Regions from separate parts of the Nocardia sp. NPDC050799 genome, predicted to be linked through region 1. Evidence: riboswitches for the same ligand, from Rfam matches in the RefSeq annotation. Region 1 holds a riboswitch; each other region holds the start of a gene.

Region 1 (5,555 bases):
GCCGCATCGGTGCCCACTCCCAGACCAGTGTGATGGTCGGCGACCGGATGGACACCGATGTGATCTCCGGGATGGAAGCCGGTATGCGCACCATCCTGGTGACCTCCGGTATCTCGACGAAGGTATCGGTCGAGCAGTATCCGTACCGGCCGACCACTGTGCTGAGCTCGGTCGCCGACCTGGTCGGGCGGGTCCGCACCCCGTTCACCGAAGTGTCGACTCCGCCGATCTGAAGCGTTCTCGGCGCGCCGCCTTCGGTGTCACACGGCGGTCAGCTCAACGCGTGGTCCAGGTCGCCGAGGAGGTCTTCGATGTCCTCCAGGCCGATCGAGACCCGGACGACCCCGTCCGAGAGTCCGATGCTCGCGCGGCCCTCCGGGCCCATGGCCCGGTGGGTGGTGGTCGCCGGGTGGGTGATGAGGCTTTTCGCGTCGCCCAGGTTGTTGGAGATATCGATGATCCGTAGCCGGTTCAGCACCTCGAAGGCCCGCTTCTTCGCGAGGTCCGCGGCGGACGCGAGTTCGAAGGTCACCACGGTGCCGCCGCCGCGCATCTGCGCGGCCGCCAGCGCGTACTGCGGGTGCGATTCCAGGAACGGGTACCGGACCCAGCTCACGGCCGGATGCTCGTCGAGGTAGCGCGCGATCCGCAGCGCCGAATCGGTGGACTGGCGGACCCGCAGCGGCATGGTTTCCAGACCTTTGAGCAGCGTCCAGGCGTTGAACGGGCTCAGGGCCGGGCCGGTGTGGCGCATGAGCGTCTTGACCGGGCCTTCGATGTACTCGGAGGTACCGAGGATCGCGCCGCCCAGTACCCGGCCCTGACCGTCGATGTGTTTGGTGCCCGAGTAGACCACCACGTCGGCGCCGAGTTCGAAACCACGCTGCAGCAGCGGGGTGGCGAACACATTGTCCAGGACCACCTGCGCGCCCGCGGCGTGCGCGAGTTCGCAGACCTTGCGCACGTCGACCAGGGTCTGCATCGGGTTGGCCGGAGTCTCGAAGAACACCGCGGTGGTGGGTACGGACAGCGCCGCTTCCCACTGGTCGAGATCTTCGCCGTCGACGAACACGGTCTCGACACCCCAGCGGGGCAGGATCTCGTTGCACACCACGAAACAGGAGCCGAACAGGCTGCGCGCGGCCACCAGCCGGTCGCCTGCCTTCAGCAGCGCGCCGAGGGCGACGAAAACGGCGGCCATACCGCTGGCGGTCGCGAAACAGGCTTCGGCGCCGTCGAGCAGGCGCATCCGCTCCTGGAAGGTGGTCACCGTCGGGTTGCCGTAGCGGGAGTACACGTAGTGCGGGTTGTCCCCGGTGAACGCGGCCTCGGCCGCTTCGGCGCTGGCGTAGACGAACCCGGAGTTCAGGTACAGGGCCTCGGAGGTTTCGTCGAACCCCGAGCGGCTCAGGCCGCCGCGCACTCCCAGTGTCGCCGGACCGACTCCTTCGGGTAACGGCCGTTCGAACGAACCGCCGCCGATCACGACTGCCGCCAGGGTAATCCGTGGGCCCGCCAGCCGGAGCCACCGCGGTGCCCGAGTTCGTCGAGCGGGCCCTCGAAGCCGTCGCTGATGTTGTAGGAGGGTGCGATACCCGCGGCGGTCGCGGCGTCGGCCGCATGCGCCGAACGCTGGCCGGAGCGACACAGGAAGAGCACGGGCGCGTCCGCGGGGCGGTCGGACAGTGCGCTACGCAGCTGGTCCAGGAATTCGGCATTGCGGGTGCCGGTGCCGTCGACCCACTCCACCAGCAGCGTCGGTTTGGCGATGGAGCTGGTGTCGGGTACTCCGACGAACTTCCATTCGGCTTCGGTCCGCACGTCCACCAGGACTGCGTCCGGGTTTTCGGTCAGCAGGTCCCATGCCTGCTCCGGGCCGATATCCCCTGCGTAACTCATATGTGGCACCTCCTGCGAATCCGCACTTGCCGCATCCGATCGATGCGCGCCAGGTCGTCACCCGGAGCACCCCACCGCGGAGGAGGGTTGCCGACCAGCGAGCCGGGGCTTGGCACTGGCACTCATGACCTAGCCGAAAAGATTGCCCGGCGAGGTCGGCCGTGTCAAACATCGGTTGACGTCTTCGGCGGGCTCAGCCGGCCGGCTGGTTGCACACCAGCCAGTCGCCGTCGGACTGGAACAGCCACCAGGTCGCGGTCCGCTCCGCGCCTTCGACCCGGCTGGTCACTTCGATGTTCGCGGTATCGCCGGTGATGTGGACGGGGCCGAATCTCGTGATCTCGATATCTTTTCCGGTTTCGCCGGGTTTCAGCTGTCCGGCCAGCGGGGAGCGGGCGGGTACGAAACCGGGGCAGACCGCCTGGCGGGGCGGTTCGGTCCCGTAGCGGTTGCTCACTTCGGCGAACTCCCGGACCGCGCCCGCGATCCGGTCGGAATCTGTGACATTTTTCTCAGCGGGCGCCACCAGGCCGGCGATGAGTACACCCGCCAGGACCAGGGCCGCCACCACCGCGGCCACGACGAAAGGGGTGATCGAGCGCGGTCGCTCGTCGTCGCCCGCTTCGGTGGCCCGCTGCTCGTCGGCCGCTCCGGAATCGCTCATACCGACGATCATCCCTGGTCCCCGGATCGCACCGTGCCCGCACCCCGATAGAATCGCGGGTGCGGCGGGTACCGCAGCACAGCGCTACCCGCGGAGACGTGGGACGACGAACGGTGAACAGCCACCCACGGACGGCGCGATGTAGGTGCATACGAGCCGCGCGTCAAGTTAGCCTAAGCTAACAACAACGCCAGTGATTCTTTCGACCGATAAGGGTGCGCGTAACAGATGACCGAGCAGAAGGAAGCGAACCGCCCGCTTCGGATCGCGATCGTCGGGGCCGGGCCGGCCGGTATCTATGCCGCCGACGCGTTGATGAAATCCGATGTGGACGTCTCGATCGATCTGTTCGAGCGGATGCCCGCCCCGTTCGGACTGATCCGCTACGGCGTGGCGCCGGACCATCCGCGGATCAAGGGCATTGTCACCGCCCTGCACAAGGTGCTGGACAAGGAGCAGGTGCGCCTGCTCGGCAATATCGACTACGGCACCGATATCACGCTGTCGGACCTGCGTCGCTTCTACGACGCGGTGATCTTCTCCACCGGTGCCAACGCCGACCGGGCGCTGCCCGTCCCGGGTATCGACCTGGACGGTTCCTACGGCGCGGCCGACTTCGTGTCCTGGTACGACGGGCACCCGGACGTGCCGCGCACCTGGCCGCTGGACGCGGAGAAGGTCGCGGTGCTCGGTGTCGGCAATGTCGCCCTCGATGTGGCGCGGGTGCTGGCCAAGACCGGTGACGAACTGCTGCCGACCGAGATCCCGCCGAACGTGTACACGGGCTTGAAGAACAACAAGGCCGTCGAGGTGCACGTGTTCGGCCGCCGCGGCCCGGCGCAGGCCAAGTTCACCCCGCTGGAGCTGCGCGAACTCGACCACTCCCCGACGATCGAGGTGATCGTCGATCCGGAGGACATCGACTACGACGAGGGTTCGGAAGCGGCCCGGCGTCATTCCAAGCAGGTCGATATGGTGGCCAACACTCTGGAGCAGTGGGCCATCCGCGACCAGGGTGATCGCCCGCACAAGCTGTTCCTGCACTTCTTCGAGTCCCCCGCCGAGATCCTCGGCGAGGACGGCCGGGTCGTGGGCCTGCGCACCGAACGCACCCAGCTCGACGGCACCGGCAATGTGAAGGGCACCGGCACCTTCAAGGAATGGGAGGTGCAGGCCGTCTACCGGGCCGTCGGATACCTGTCCCAGAACATCTCGGAGCTGCCCTTCGACGATCAGGCCGGGGTCATCCCGAACGAGGCCGGCCGGGTCCTGGTCGACGAGGATGCCGACGGCGCCGCCCGCTACCTGCCCGGCACCTATGTGACCGGCTGGATCAAGCGCGGTCCGGTCGGGCTCATCGGCCACACCAAGGGTGACGCGAACGAGACGGTCGCCTGCCTCGTGGATGACAGCACGAAGTTCGTGCCGGCCGAGAACCCGGAGCCCGAGGCCGTGCTGGAGTTCCTCGAGGGCCGGGGTATCCCGTTCACCACCTGGGCCGGCTGGTACCGGCTCGACGCGCACGAGCGCTCGCTGGGCGAGCCCGAGGGCCGCGAGCGGGTCAAGGTCGTCGAGCGCGAAGATATGTTGCGCGCGAGCGAACCTCACAAGGTTTGATCCACCGTCCGCTGCTCCCGGTCCATGGTCGAGAGCAGCGGGCGCCCCGATCTATCAGGCATGCTGTAGCAGTGTTCGACGCCCATGTACACATCATCGATCCGCGTTTTCCGCTGATCGAGAACGAAGGCTACCTACCGGAGCCCTACACCGTCGCCGACTACCGGCGGCGGATGTCCCGGTTCCGGCCTTCCGGTGGTGCGGTGGTGAGCGCCTCGTTCCAGAGCAACGACCAGAGCTATCTGCGCGCTGCCCTGGCCGAACTCGGACCCGGTTGGGTCGGCGTGACCCGTCTGGATCTCGATGCCTCCGACTCCGAGATCCTCGACCTGCACGAGGCCGGCGTGCGCGCGGTCCGGTTCAATCTCAAACGCGCGGCCGCCGATATCGCGAGTATGACCCGGCAGGCGTTGCGGGCCTACGAATTGGCGGGCTGGCATGTGGAGATCTACGTCGACGGCCAGATGCTGGCCTCGCTGCAACCGGTGATCCTGAAACTGCCGAAGGTGTCCATCGACCATCTCGGGATGTCGGCGGAGGGTCTGTCGTACCTGCTGGACCTGGTCGACCGGGGTGCGCGGGTGAAGGCAACCGGTTTCGGACGGGTCGACATGGATGTCGCGACGGCGTTGCGCCGGATCCACGCGGTCGATCCGGCGGCGCTGATGTTCGGCAGCGATCTGCCCGGCACCCGCGCGGGCCGGCCGTTCCGCGAATCGGATGTGGAGCTGATCTGCGATGTGGTCGGCACCGATATGAACGCGGTGCTGGAGGACAATGCCCGCGCGTTCTACGGACTGCCCGCGATCGACCGCACCACCGAGGACCCCACCCCCACCCTGCCGTTGTTCGTGCCGCCGCGCCAGGACCGACCGTCGGCTCACGACGGGACGACACGGCCGCTGCCCATCATCGAAAAGCGTTCCGGCCCGAGCTGACTCGGTCCCTTCGGGGTCGGCGGCTCAGGCGGCGATCGCGCCGATCACCCACACCCCGCTCGCCAGTAGCGCGCCCAGCAATTCCACCAGAATCGAGAGCCCGACACCCTTGATCGCGTGTTTGCTGGACACCCAGGCCTGCCGGTTATCGGGGAGTCGCTGCAGCTCCGAGACATATACGCCGACCACGAAACCCACGAACAAGCCGACCACCGGGATCACGAAGAACCCGGCGATCCCGGCGAGGCCGCCCAGCAGCAGCGTCCGGTTCGGCACTCCCGCTTCTTTCAGCTTGCGACCCGGCCAGGTGTACTTCACGACTCCGGAGATGACCAGCAGGACGGTGCTGATCGCCAGTACCGCCCACGCGGTGGTCCCGCCGGTGACGAAGGCCCAGACGGCGATCGCCCCGAAGATCAGGATCACCCCCGGCAGAA
Region 2 (5,555 bases), on a different contig from region 1:
TGACGCGGCCCGCGAGCGCCAGGTGGCGCCAGCGGGTACCGCCGAGGTAGGCGGCCGCCAGGGCCGTCACATCGGTGCCGAGGTCCGCGGGCTCGTCCACCCGGGTGACCCCGCCGTCCTCGATCCGGTAATTGCCGGTGTTGGCGGACAGAATCGGATCGGTGACGGCGATAACCAGCGGCCGGCCGGGACGATAGGCGCGCCGGGCCAGTGCGGCCGGGACATCGACGAGCCGCAACCAGGTCTCGTCGTGGATATCGGTGACCCGGACCGTCCGCTCGTCGGTCAGCAGATGCCGCAGCGGGGTGTCGGGCGAGATCGCGGACAGCACGACCACGTCGACGATATCGGCGCTGAGCAGATGGCGGACGAGACCGACAAAGGCAGCGGGGGTCGTGGCGACAAGATCGTCGACCACCACGGTCCGGCGCGGGCCGCGCACCCATTCCAGGGATTCGGCGGCATGGTAGCGCACGAACCCGTCCTCCGCGCCGGGTTCCCCGTGCACGGCGACATGACCCAGGGGCCGCAGCAGCCCCTGTAGCCGCCACCAGTACGAAGGGCGATCAACCGCCGCGGTCCACGTCACATCCGCTGTCGCGTAGATCTTGGCCGGTATCTCCCAGCCGTCCGCAGGCGCGAGCAACCGGACCGGACCCGCGGCCGGTACGGTCTCGCGGAAACGGGCCCGGTGCACATCGATCTCACAGCGCGCCGACGAGCCGGCGACGCCGTACCCGTAGCGCTCATAGATGCCGCCCTGGGTAGCGCGCAACGAGGCGACGACCTCCCCGCGTGCGGCGATCTCGGTGAGCTGGCGGCGCAGCAGCCCGGCCGCGATCCCCTGCCGCGCGTGGGTGGGCAGGACACCGACGTGCGTCACCGCGGCGTGCGGCAGGCGCGCGCCGCCCGGCGCGATCAGCCAGCTGGTGTAGGAATTCACCGTCCCGACCAGTTCACCGCCGACCCGGGCGCCGAGAGTGCGTCCGGGTTCGTTCAACCCGTCCGCGGCCTCGGCCGAGATCGGCGGGCCCCCGACCATCGCGGTACGGAACACCTGTTGCGCGGCACGTGCATCCGCCGCGTCGGTCAGTATGTCGATTTCGACGGTCATCTCGGCTCACTCCGGAGGTTCGGGATCGGTGCGGGAATCCGGCGAAGCCGCAGGGCGCCACGGGACACGGTTAGTTTCTCTCATATGACGCGCCGTCCGTCACACCGTGCACGGTGCGGATCCGGTGCCCGGCCCCTCGGTCAGGCCGGGACGGGTCTCCGGAACCGGGTCCCAGCGGCCGTCCGAACAGGCGTAATCCCACTGCGGTCCGGCCGCGACCAGAGTCCGCACGGCGTCGAGTAGCCGATCCACGTCACCGGCGGTGGTGCCGAGTCCGATACTGGCGCGCAGGGCGGCGTGGAGCCCGAACCGGGCCAGCAGCGGGTGGGCGCAGAAGCGGCCGTCCCGCACGCCGATCGCATGTTCGGCGGACAGATAGGCCGCGACCCGGCCCGGTTCGAAACCGTTCACGGTGAAGGCGACGATTCCCACACAGTCGATGCTGTCGCCGAAGATCCGGAGGCATCGGACACCGGCGATGTCCTCCAGCCCGGTGCGCAACCGGTCGGTGAGCGCCCGTTCGTGCACCTCGGCGGGGGCGGCGAGTTCGGTGAGCGCCTCGCAGGCGGCCGCCAGCGCCACGGCGCCCAGCACATTGGGTGAACCGGCCTCGTGCCGATGCGGTGCGGCCGCCCAGGCCGCGGTGTCCGCGGTCACCTCGGTGACCGCGCCCCCACCGGCCAGGTACGGCGGTGCGGCGTCGAGCCAGTCGCGGCGACCGGCCAGCACCCCGGCGCCGTACGGTGCGTACAGCTTGTGCCCGGAGCAGACCACATAGTCGATATCGGTGGCGCACAGGTCGATACGCCGATGGGGCGCCAGCTGGGCCGCGTCCACCAGGATCCGCGCACCGTGGCGATGAGCGAGCGCGGCCAGCTCGGTCAGCGGCAGCACCTCCCCGGTGACATTGGACGCGCCCGTGATCGCGAGCAGCGCCGCGGGCTTCGCGCCGAGTTCGGCGGCGAGACGCTCGACGGTCTCGGTGAGCGTGCCGGCGGCGGGCACCACCCGGCGTCCGCGCCCGGCCCAGGGCAGGAAGTTGGCGTGGTGTTCGATATCGAGCACCACGGTATCGCCGGGGACGCAGGCGGCGAGCAGGTTGAGCGCGTCGGTGGTGTTCCGGGTGAACACCACCTCCTGGTCGGCGGCGCAGCACAGGAACTCGCGGACCGTTTCACGGGCCGCCTCGTAGCGGCGGGTGGAGATACGCGAGGCATACCCGGCGCCGCGGTGCACACTCGCGTAGTAGGGCAGCAGATCGGCCACCCGTGCGGTGACCTGCGCGAGAGCCGGAGCGCTGGCCGCGTAGTCGAAGTTGGCGTAACTACAGGTACCGCCCTGTACCAGCGGAACCCGCAGGTCGTCGCCGGAGACACGGGCCGGGGCACGGGTGGGGTCGAGTACAGCGGTCATCACGCAATCCCTTCGATCGAGGGACTCCGGGCTTCGATTCGACGGAGTCCGCGCTTGCCGCGCTCGGTCGAGCAGCGGCCAGGTCGTCACCCGGGGCACCCCACCGCGGAGGAGGGTTGCCGGCCAGCAAGCCGGGGCTTCACGCTGGCACTCGTGACCTGCTGTGAGGTTGGCAGACGGCCACCGGCTTGTCAACTCGCCCCCGATCCACGTCCGCCGGTCCGATGCGTGTCTCGTCCCGGGAACCACCTGCCCTTCGCGGTCCGCAGATTCGCTGTGCTTCCGCTGATTTCGAATCACCGTGATCCGGTCCGTAGCCCGGAAACGGTTGGCGGCGCAATGTGTTTGCCCGGGTGATCCTCCGGCCATCCGGTGCGCCTGTCCCGATCCACCCGGCCCCGAACGGAGATCCGCGATGCCAGACCGAACAGGAACCGCCCCGACGGCCGAATACCTCTGGTACATCCCCAACCAGGTGATTCCCGGGCATCGCGGTGACGCCGTCACCGCCGACCACAACAGCCTGGAGACACTGACCGCGCAGGCACGCGCACTCGAGGAATACGGGTGGCAGGGGGCGCTGATCGGCACCGGCTGGGGTCGCCCGGATACGTTCACCGTCGCCACCGCGCTCGCGGCCCGGACCACGACCTTCGAACCGCTCGTCGCCGTCCGGCCCGGGTATTGGCGGCCGGCCCATTTCGCCTCCGCCGCCGCGAGCCTGGATCATCTCACCGGTGGCCGACTGCGGATCAACATCGTCTCCGGCAAGGACGATCTCGCGGCCTACGGCGAAGCCGAGGAGGACCAGGCCGATCGGTATGCCCGCACCCGGGAGTTCCTCCAACTGGTCCGGCGGCTGTGGACCGAGGAGAACGTCACCTACCGGGGTGAGCACTACCGGGTGACCGATTCCACCGTCATGCCGCGAATCGCCGTGCGCGAGGACCGCCCGCACCCGCTGCTCTACTTCGGTGGCGCGTCCGCGGCCGCCGAACGAGTCGCCGCGACCGAAGCCGATGTCCAGCTCTTCTGGGGTGAGCCGCTCGCGGGCGTCCGGGAACGCATCGAACGGTTGCGCGCGCTCGGTGACGAACTCGGCCGGGCCCTGCCGCCGCTGCGATTCGGCCTGCGGATCACCACAGTAGTCCGCGACACCACCGAACAGGCATGGGCCGATGCCGAAGCCAAGGTCGCCGAGATGGCGAAAACGCACGATCGGAGCGCATCCCGGCGTGCGGCGGTCGGACAGCAGCGCCTGCTCGATCTCGCGGCGCGCGGCGAAGTGCTCGACGAGCACCTCTACACCACCCCGGGCACCGTCGGCGGCGGTGGCGCGGGCACCACGTGGCTGGTGGGTTCCGCCGAGGATGTCGCGAAATCACTGCGCCGATACCAGGATCTCGGCATCACCCACTTCGTGCTGTCCGATACTCCCTACCTGCCCGAAATCCGGCGCCAGGGCGCCCAGCTCCTGCCGCTGCTGCGCGGCTGAACCGGGCGCACCGGATCAGAGATTCAGCCCGGTTCCGTGGATGCCGTGCTCGTCGATGAGGGCGAGCTCGGCATCGGTGAGTTCGGGGAACTCGAGCGCGGCGAGGTTGTGGTCGAGCTGCGCCGTGCTGCTCGCCCCGATCAGCGCCGAGGTGACCTCGGGCCGCCGCAGCACCCATTGCAGCGCGAGCTGGGCCAGTGACTGGCCCCGCGCCGCGGCGATCTTGTTCAGTTCGGCGGTGCGCTGCCGATAGGTTTCGTCGATGGCATCCGGGGACAGGAAGGTGCTGTCGGCCGCCCGGGCACCCTCGGGGATGCGCTCGAGGTACTTGTCGGTCAGCAACCCCTGCGCCAGCGGCGAATAGACGATGGCGCCGAACCCGTCGCGCCGTGCGGTGTCCAGCAGACCGTTCTGTTCGGGACGGCGATCGTAGATCGAATACCGCGCCTGATGAATGAGCAACGGCACGCCCGCGGCCTGGAGCAGTCCGGCGGCATCGTGGGCGCGGTCGGGCAGATAGTTGGAGATGCCGATATAGAGCGCCTTGCCCTGCTGTACCGCGCTGACCAGCGCACCCACCGTTTCCTCCAGCGGAGTCCCGGGGTCGGGGCTGTGGTGGTAGAAGATATCGACGTAGTCGGTGCCGAGATCACGCAGACTGTGGTCGAGCGAGGTGAGCAGTGATTTGCGGGAGCCGCCCTTCAGATAGGGGCTCGGCCCGATCGGATTCCCGGCCTTGGTCGACAGGATGAGCTCGTCCCGGTAGGGCGCGAGATCCTTGGCGAGCACCCGGCCGAAGTTCTGCTGCGCGGCCCGATGCGGCGGGCCGTAACGATCGGCATTGTCGAAATGGGTGATACCCAGGTCGAAGGCGTGCAGGATGATCTCACGCTGGGTCACGAAGGGGTAGTCGGTACCGAACTTCTGCCACAGTCCGAACGAGAACGCGGGCAGGTCGAGGCCGGAGTCGCCGGTGCGCCGGTACGGGACTCTCTCGTAACGCTGCGCGGCGGCGGTATGGGTCAGGTCGTAGGGGCCATAGCTCATCCGGACAGTTGATCACCCACGCGGCACCGGGTGCGACGGGTCGGCTCACCCTGATCGAAATCCCCGCTCGAGCCGCCAGCGGCTCGCGGCAGTGGATCAGGCCAGGCCGCCGTTGACGTAGAGAACCTGTCCGTCGACCCAGCGGGCCGGGCCCGCCAGGAAGGCCACCGTCTCGGCGATATCGGCCGGTTCGCCGAGACGTTCCAGGGGTGACAGCTGTGCGAGCCGTTCGATATCGGCATCGTCCTTGCCGTCGAGGAACAGCGGAGTCGCGGTGGGACCCGGCGCGACCACATTGACCGTCACATCGCGGCCGCGCAACTCCCGCGCCAGGGCCAGGGTCATCGCTTCCACCGCCCCTTTGCTGGCGGCATAGGCGGCGTAGCCGGGTTGCTGGAGCCGGATCACCGAACTCGAGAAATTGATCAGCGCGCCGCCGGGGTTCAGTGTGCGGGCGGCAAGTTGCGAGACGACGAAGGTGCCGCG
Region 3 (5,555 bases), on a different contig from region 1:
GGTTCGAGATCGCCGACTGAACCGCGGGCGTCCGGGTCAGACCGCGCCCGGGAACCCGTGCTGCCGCCACGCCTCGTACACCGCGACCGCGGCCGCGTTGGCCAGATTCATCGACCTCCGGCCGGGCAGCATGGGGATGCGCACCTCGGCATCGATGTGCTCGTCGGCGAGCACCTCCGCCGGTAGACCCGTCGGTTCCGCACCGAACAGCAGGATGTCGCCGGGCCGGTAGGCGATATCGGTGTGCGGGGTCGTGGCCCGGGTGGTGAACGCGTACACCCGCCCGGGTCGCAACTGTTTCCACGCGGTCGCCAGATCCGGGTGCACTGTCACCGAGGCGAGGTCGTGATAGTCCAGCCCGGCCCGGCGCAGCTTCGCCTCCGACATATCGAAGCCGAGCGGTTCGATCAGATGCAGCTCACTGCCCGTGCCGGCGGCGAGCCGGATGGCATTGCCCGTATTACCCGGTATGCGAGGTTCATGGAACATCAATCGGAACACAGCCGACCAGTCAATCAGGTGGTGCGGCGCCGCGGTGATCGAGCCGGATGATCGAGCGGTAGCTGCGAGGGTGCCGGATAAATTCCCGGTGCGGGCGCTACCGCCCTCTCGACGCCCTGACCACAGCGAATACGGTCACCGACGTGGCGCGGGGGCCGCGCACGGCACGGAGTGCGGCAGCGTACCGTAGGGCCGCCCACTCTGCAGGAATCCGCTTCCGGTGGTCGAATGGGCTGTCCGATTCATTCCGGAGGGAGAAATATGGCCGTGCTGCAGGGCCACGGTAATCCAGGCGACGACGCGAGCGGGGTGAGCGATCCGGGTGCCGGCCCGGAGAAGCTGAGCCGCCAGCTGGCGAACCGGCATATCCAGCTGATCGCGATCGGCGGCGCGATCGGCACCGGTCTGTTCATGGGTTCGGGTAAGACGATCTCGCTCGCCGGCCCCTCGGTGATCCTCGTCTACATGATCATCGGCTTCTTCCTCTTCTTCGTCATGCGGGCGATGGGGGAGCTGCTGCTGTCGAACTCCGGGTACAAATCGTTCAGCGATTTCGCCGGTGATCTGCTCGGCCCGTGGGCGGGTTTCTTCACCGGCTGGACCTACTGGTTCTGCTGGGTGGTCACCGGTATCGCCGATGTGGTGGCCATCGCCGGCTACGTGTCCTACTGGTGGGCGGATCTGCCGCTGTGGATACCCGCGCTGGTCTGCATCGTCGTCCTGCTGGTCCTCAATCTGCCCACGGTGCGCGCGTTCGGTGAGACCGAGTTCTGGTTCGCGCTGATCAAGGTGATCGCCATCGGCGCGCTGATCGTCACCGGACTGGTGATGGTGATCACCGGTTTCACCGGTGACAGCGGCACCACCGCCTCGCTGGCCAATCTGTGGAACGACGGCGGCTTCTTCCCGACCGGGCCCATGGGTTTCGTGGCCGGATTCCAGATCGCGGTTTTCGCCTTCGTGGGTATCGAACTGGTGGGCACCACGGCGGCCGAGGCCAAGAATCCCGAGCGCACGCTGCCCCGCGCGATCAACTCCATCCCGGTGCGCGTCCTGCTGTTCTACGTCGGCGCCCTGATCGTCATCTGCGCGGTGACCCCGTGGCGGGAGGTCTCGGCCGACGAGAGTCCGTTCGTGGCGATGTTCTCCCTGGCCGGGCTGGGTGTCGCGGCAAGTGTGGTCAACTTCGTGGTACTGACCAGCGCCACCTCCAGCGCGAACTCGGGGATCTACTCCACCTCGCGGATGGTGTACGGCCTGGCCGGTGACGGGGACGCTCCCGCCTTGTTCGGGAAACTGTCCCGGCGCAAGGTCCCGGCCAACGCGCTGCGTTTCTCGTGCGCGTTCCTGCTGATCGGGGTGGTGCTGCTCTACGCCGGACAGTCCATCGTCGAAGCGTTCACCGTGGTCACCACCATTTCGTCGCTGTGCTTCATGTTCGTCTGGACGATGATTCTGGCCAGCTACCTGGTCTACCGGAAGCGCCGGCCGCATCTGCACGCCGCGTCGACGTTCAAACTGCCGGGCGGTGTGCCGGCGGTCTGGGCGGTGCTGGCCTTCTTCGTGTTCCTGGTCTGGGCGCTCACCCAGCAGAGCGACACCCTGCAGGCTCTGCTGGTGACCCCCCTCTGGTTCGTGGTGCTGGGCGGGGCCTATCTGGTGGTGCGGCGCAGTCCGCACCATGCCGCTTTGCGCGAGCGGCATCGGGAAAAGGTCCTCGCCGAGAACGCCGCGCTGCGCTGATCTGTGCTGTGTCGATCCGCCCCGCCTCTGGTGGGGCGGATCGGGGCATTCGGGGCCCGCGCGGCGGATGGCGACGCAGACCTGATCGGCCGGATCTGGAACAATCGCCCCGTGACCGACGCCGCGACCCCGACCCACGACGATCCCGGCACCGGCAGCCGATGGGCCGGTTTCCTACGCTGCCATCTGCCGATGGTCGTGGTGGCGGTGGTGGTGCTGATCGCCGTGGTGTTCGTCGCGCAGGATCGCTGGCGCCGTGGTGCCTTCTTCTTCGGCGGCGCGACCCTCATCGCGGCCGCGTTCCGGCTGTGCCTGCCGACCGCCCGGGTCGGCCTGCTCGCGGTCCGCGGCAAACCATTCGATGTGGGCGCGCTGACCCTGCTGGGCGGCGCCGTGGTCTTCCTCGCCGCGACCATCAACACCCTCGGCGTGGGCTGACCGGGCCGCCGGCCCGGTCAGCGTCCGGCGCGGGCCAGGTTCAGCGTCTGAACCAGCAGCTTGCCGATGGCCGCCGCCTCGGTGAGGAAGGCATCGTGGCCGTCCCGCGAGGAGATCACCTCGAAATGCCGGCAGCCGGCCAGCCCGTCGGCCAGTTCCTGCTGAGTGTGCAGCGGGTACAGGCGGTCGGAATCGATACCGCCCACGATGCACGGCACCTCGGCGGCGGCCATCGCCGCCGCGATCCCGCCGCGGCCGCGACCGATATCGTGCCGGTTCATCGCCTCGCTCAGCAGCACATAGGTCGCCGGGTCGAAACGCCGGCCCAGCTTCTCGGCCTGGTACTCGAGATAGCTCTGCACCGCGTACCGGCCGCCGTCCCAGGGATCCTCGCCCTCCTGCGGGTTGTTGGCGAACCGGCTGTCCAGTTCGACGTCGGTGCGGTAGGTGAGGTGCGCGATCCGGCGCGCGATACCCATCCCGGCGATCGGCGCGCGCCCGGTGCCGTGGTAGTCGCCGCCCTGCCAGTCCGGGTCGCTGGTGATCGCCGCGATCTGGGTGCTCTGGGTGCCGATCTGGTCGGCGGTGGCCCGCGAGCCCACCGCGAGGACCAGCGCGGCGGCCAGGCGCTGCGGCGCGAGCAGCATCCATTCGAGGACGCGCATACCGCCCATCGAACCGCCGATCGCCGCGGCCAGCCGGGGCACGCCGAGCAGGTCGAACAACTTCAGTTCGGCCGCGACCTGGTCGCGGATGGAGATCCCCGGGAAGCGCGAACCCCACGGTGCGCCGTCCGGAGCGAGCGAGGCGGGGCCGGTGCTGCCCTGGCAGCCGCCGAGGACATTGGTCGCCACCACGCACCACTCGTCGGTGTCGATCGGTGCCCCCGGGCCGACCATCCCGTTCCACCATCCGGCCTGTGGATGGTCGTCGTCCGGGTCGCCCGAGACGTGCGAGTCACCGGTCAGCGCGTGCTCGATCAGGACGATGTTGTCCAGGGCCGGGGACAGTTTCCCCCAGCGCTGCACGGCCAGCCGGACCTGCGGCAGCCGGGCGCCGTTCTCGAGAGTGAGTTCGCCGATATCGACGTATCCGAGGGTGCCGTCGGCCGGCGGTAACTGGGCCACCGGCCGAGCGGTAATCGATTCGGTGCCCACCTTCACGCGAGGGCTTCCGCTGAACCAGCGAACGACACTGATGCCCGGAGCGTATGAATCGCCGCTGTGGATCCGGCTGTGCGGGCGCGGAGGCCGCCGGACACGACCGCTGGTCGGCGGCGGGCAGCTCCGGCAGCGGTCGCACCACGAGTACTGTGATCGCTCATATCGTGCTCCAGAAAATGGGGGATTTCTCGTCGAGTCGGGAGAATGCCGCGGTCAACGCGACCAGCACCGGCACAAATCGACGACCTCCTGACGTGCGCTTGCTCCCGGCTCTCGGGAGCCAGGTCATCACCCGGAGCACCCCACCGCAGCAGGAGGGTTGCCGGCCAGCGAGCCGGGGCTTGGTGCTGGCGCTCATGACCTGCCGAATATGGTAGCCGGGCGCCGATACGGATCGAAATCGGCATACGCGCCCACCAGGTAATCTTGTGGCGTGTCTCACCCCTGTGAGATCTCACTACCGGGGCTGGCTGCACCGTGAGACCGCCACAAGCAGTACGCTCGTCTTGGTTACACCAGACGTCTCGTGGACAACGCGGGATGTATACGTTGTCTGTTGAACAGCTGGGGTCCGCTCACAAGCGTGTTCGCCTGGCCGTGCAATGAGGGCACCAGTCTTAGGAGGACACGAAGATCCATGTCCAAGATCAAGGTTGAAGGCACCGTCGTTGAACTCGACGGCGACGAGATGACCCGGATCATCTGGCAGTTCATCAAGGACAAGCTGATCCACCCGTACCTCGATGTGAACCTCGAGTACTACGACCTGGGAATCGAATACCGCGACAAAACCGACGACCAGGTCACCGTCGACGCTGCCAATGCCATCAAGCAGCACGGTGTCGGCGTCAAATGCGCGACGATCACCCCCGACGAGGCCCGCGTCGAGGAATTCGGCCTCAAGAAGATGTGGCGGTCGCCCAACGGCACCATCCGCAACATTCTCGGCGGCACCATCTTCCGCGCGCCGATCATCATCTCCAACGTTCCGCGCCTGGTACCGGGTTGGACCAAGCCGATCATCATCGGCCGTCACGCCTTCGGCGACCAGTACCGCGCGACCGACTTCAAGGTCTTCCAGGCCGGCACCGTCACCCTCACCTTCACTCCCGAGGACGGTAGCGAGCCCATCGTGCACGAGGTCGTGCAGATGCCGGAGGACGGCGGCGTCGTGATGGGTATGTACAACTTCAAGAAGTCCATCGAGGACTTCGCGCGCGCCTCGTTCAACTACGGGCTGCAGCAGAACTACCCCGTCTACATGTCGACGAAGAACACCATCCTCAAGGCCTACGACGGCATGTTCAAGGACACCTTCGAGGCGGTCTTCGAAGCCGAGTTCAAGAGCCAGTTCGAGGCGGCCGGTCTCACCTACGAGCACCGGCTGATCGACGATATGGTCGCCTCCTCCATGAAGTGGGAGGGCGGCTACGTCTGGGCCTGCAAGAACTACGACGGCGATGTGCAGTCCGATACGGTCGCGCAGGGCTTCGGGTCGCTCGGCCTGATGACCTCGGTGCTGCTGACCCCGGACGGCCGGACCTGTGAAGCCGAGGCCGCGCACGGCACGGTCACCCGGCACTACCGCCAGCACCAGCAGGGCAAGCCGACGTCGACCAACCCGATCGCGTCGATCTTCGCCTGGACCCGCGGCCTCGAGCACCGGGGCAAGCTGGACAACACCCCCGAGGTCATCGGTTTCGCCCAGAC

Evidence for each region. A riboswitch is a leader RNA that binds a small molecule or an ion and turns the genes downstream of it on or off. The one in region 1 is predicted to bind S-adenosylmethionine.
Region 2: another riboswitch for S-adenosylmethionine. It lies ahead of AB0H42_RS15990 (aminotransferase class V-fold PLP-dependent enzyme); the one in region 1 lies ahead of AB0H42_RS05730 (rhodanese-like domain-containing protein).
Region 3: another riboswitch for S-adenosylmethionine. It lies ahead of AB0H42_RS30560 (homoserine O-acetyltransferase); the one in region 1 lies ahead of AB0H42_RS05730 (rhodanese-like domain-containing protein).

The regions. Positions count from the first base shown of each region.
Region 1 covers NZ_JBFAHF010000004.1:49,034-54,588, forward strand. Annotated here, with positions in the region: gene AB0H42_RS05720 (HAD-IIA family hydrolase) at 1-233, shown strand, start outside; gene AB0H42_RS05725 (O-succinylhomoserine sulfhydrylase) at 272-1,486, opposite strand; gene AB0H42_RS05730 (rhodanese-like domain-containing protein) at 1,483-1,899, opposite strand; SAM riboswitch class IV at 1,917-2,029, opposite strand; gene AB0H42_RS05735 (hypothetical protein) at 2,093-2,563, opposite strand; gene AB0H42_RS05740 (FAD-dependent oxidoreductase) at 2,792-4,180, shown strand; gene AB0H42_RS05745 (amidohydrolase family protein) at 4,252-5,118, shown strand; gene AB0H42_RS05750 (DUF456 domain-containing protein) at 5,143-5,555, opposite strand, start outside.
Region 2 covers NZ_JBFAHF010000013.1:134,177-139,731, forward strand. Annotated here, with positions in the region: gene AB0H42_RS15985 (GNAT family N-acetyltransferase) at 1-1,114, opposite strand, end outside; gene AB0H42_RS15990 (aminotransferase class V-fold PLP-dependent enzyme) at 1,214-2,527, opposite strand; SAM riboswitch class IV at 2,573-2,686, opposite strand; gene AB0H42_RS15995 (LLM class flavin-dependent oxidoreductase) at 2,943-4,022, shown strand; gene AB0H42_RS16000 (aldo/keto reductase) at 4,038-5,069, opposite strand; gene AB0H42_RS16005 (SDR family oxidoreductase) at 5,166-5,555, opposite strand, start outside.
Region 3 covers NZ_JBFAHF010000041.1:38,173-43,727, reverse strand. Annotated here, with positions in the region: gene AB0H42_RS30580 (DUF167 domain-containing protein) at 1-20, shown strand, start outside; gene AB0H42_RS30575 (tRNA (cytidine(34)-2'-O)-methyltransferase) at 37-501, opposite strand; gene cycA (D-serine/D-alanine/glycine transporter) at 763-2,244, shown strand; gene AB0H42_RS30565 (DUF3017 domain-containing protein) at 2,437-2,682, shown strand; gene AB0H42_RS30560 (homoserine O-acetyltransferase) at 2,700-3,809, opposite strand; SAM riboswitch class IV at 4,097-4,207, opposite strand; gene AB0H42_RS30555 (NADP-dependent isocitrate dehydrogenase) at 4,483-5,555, shown strand, end outside.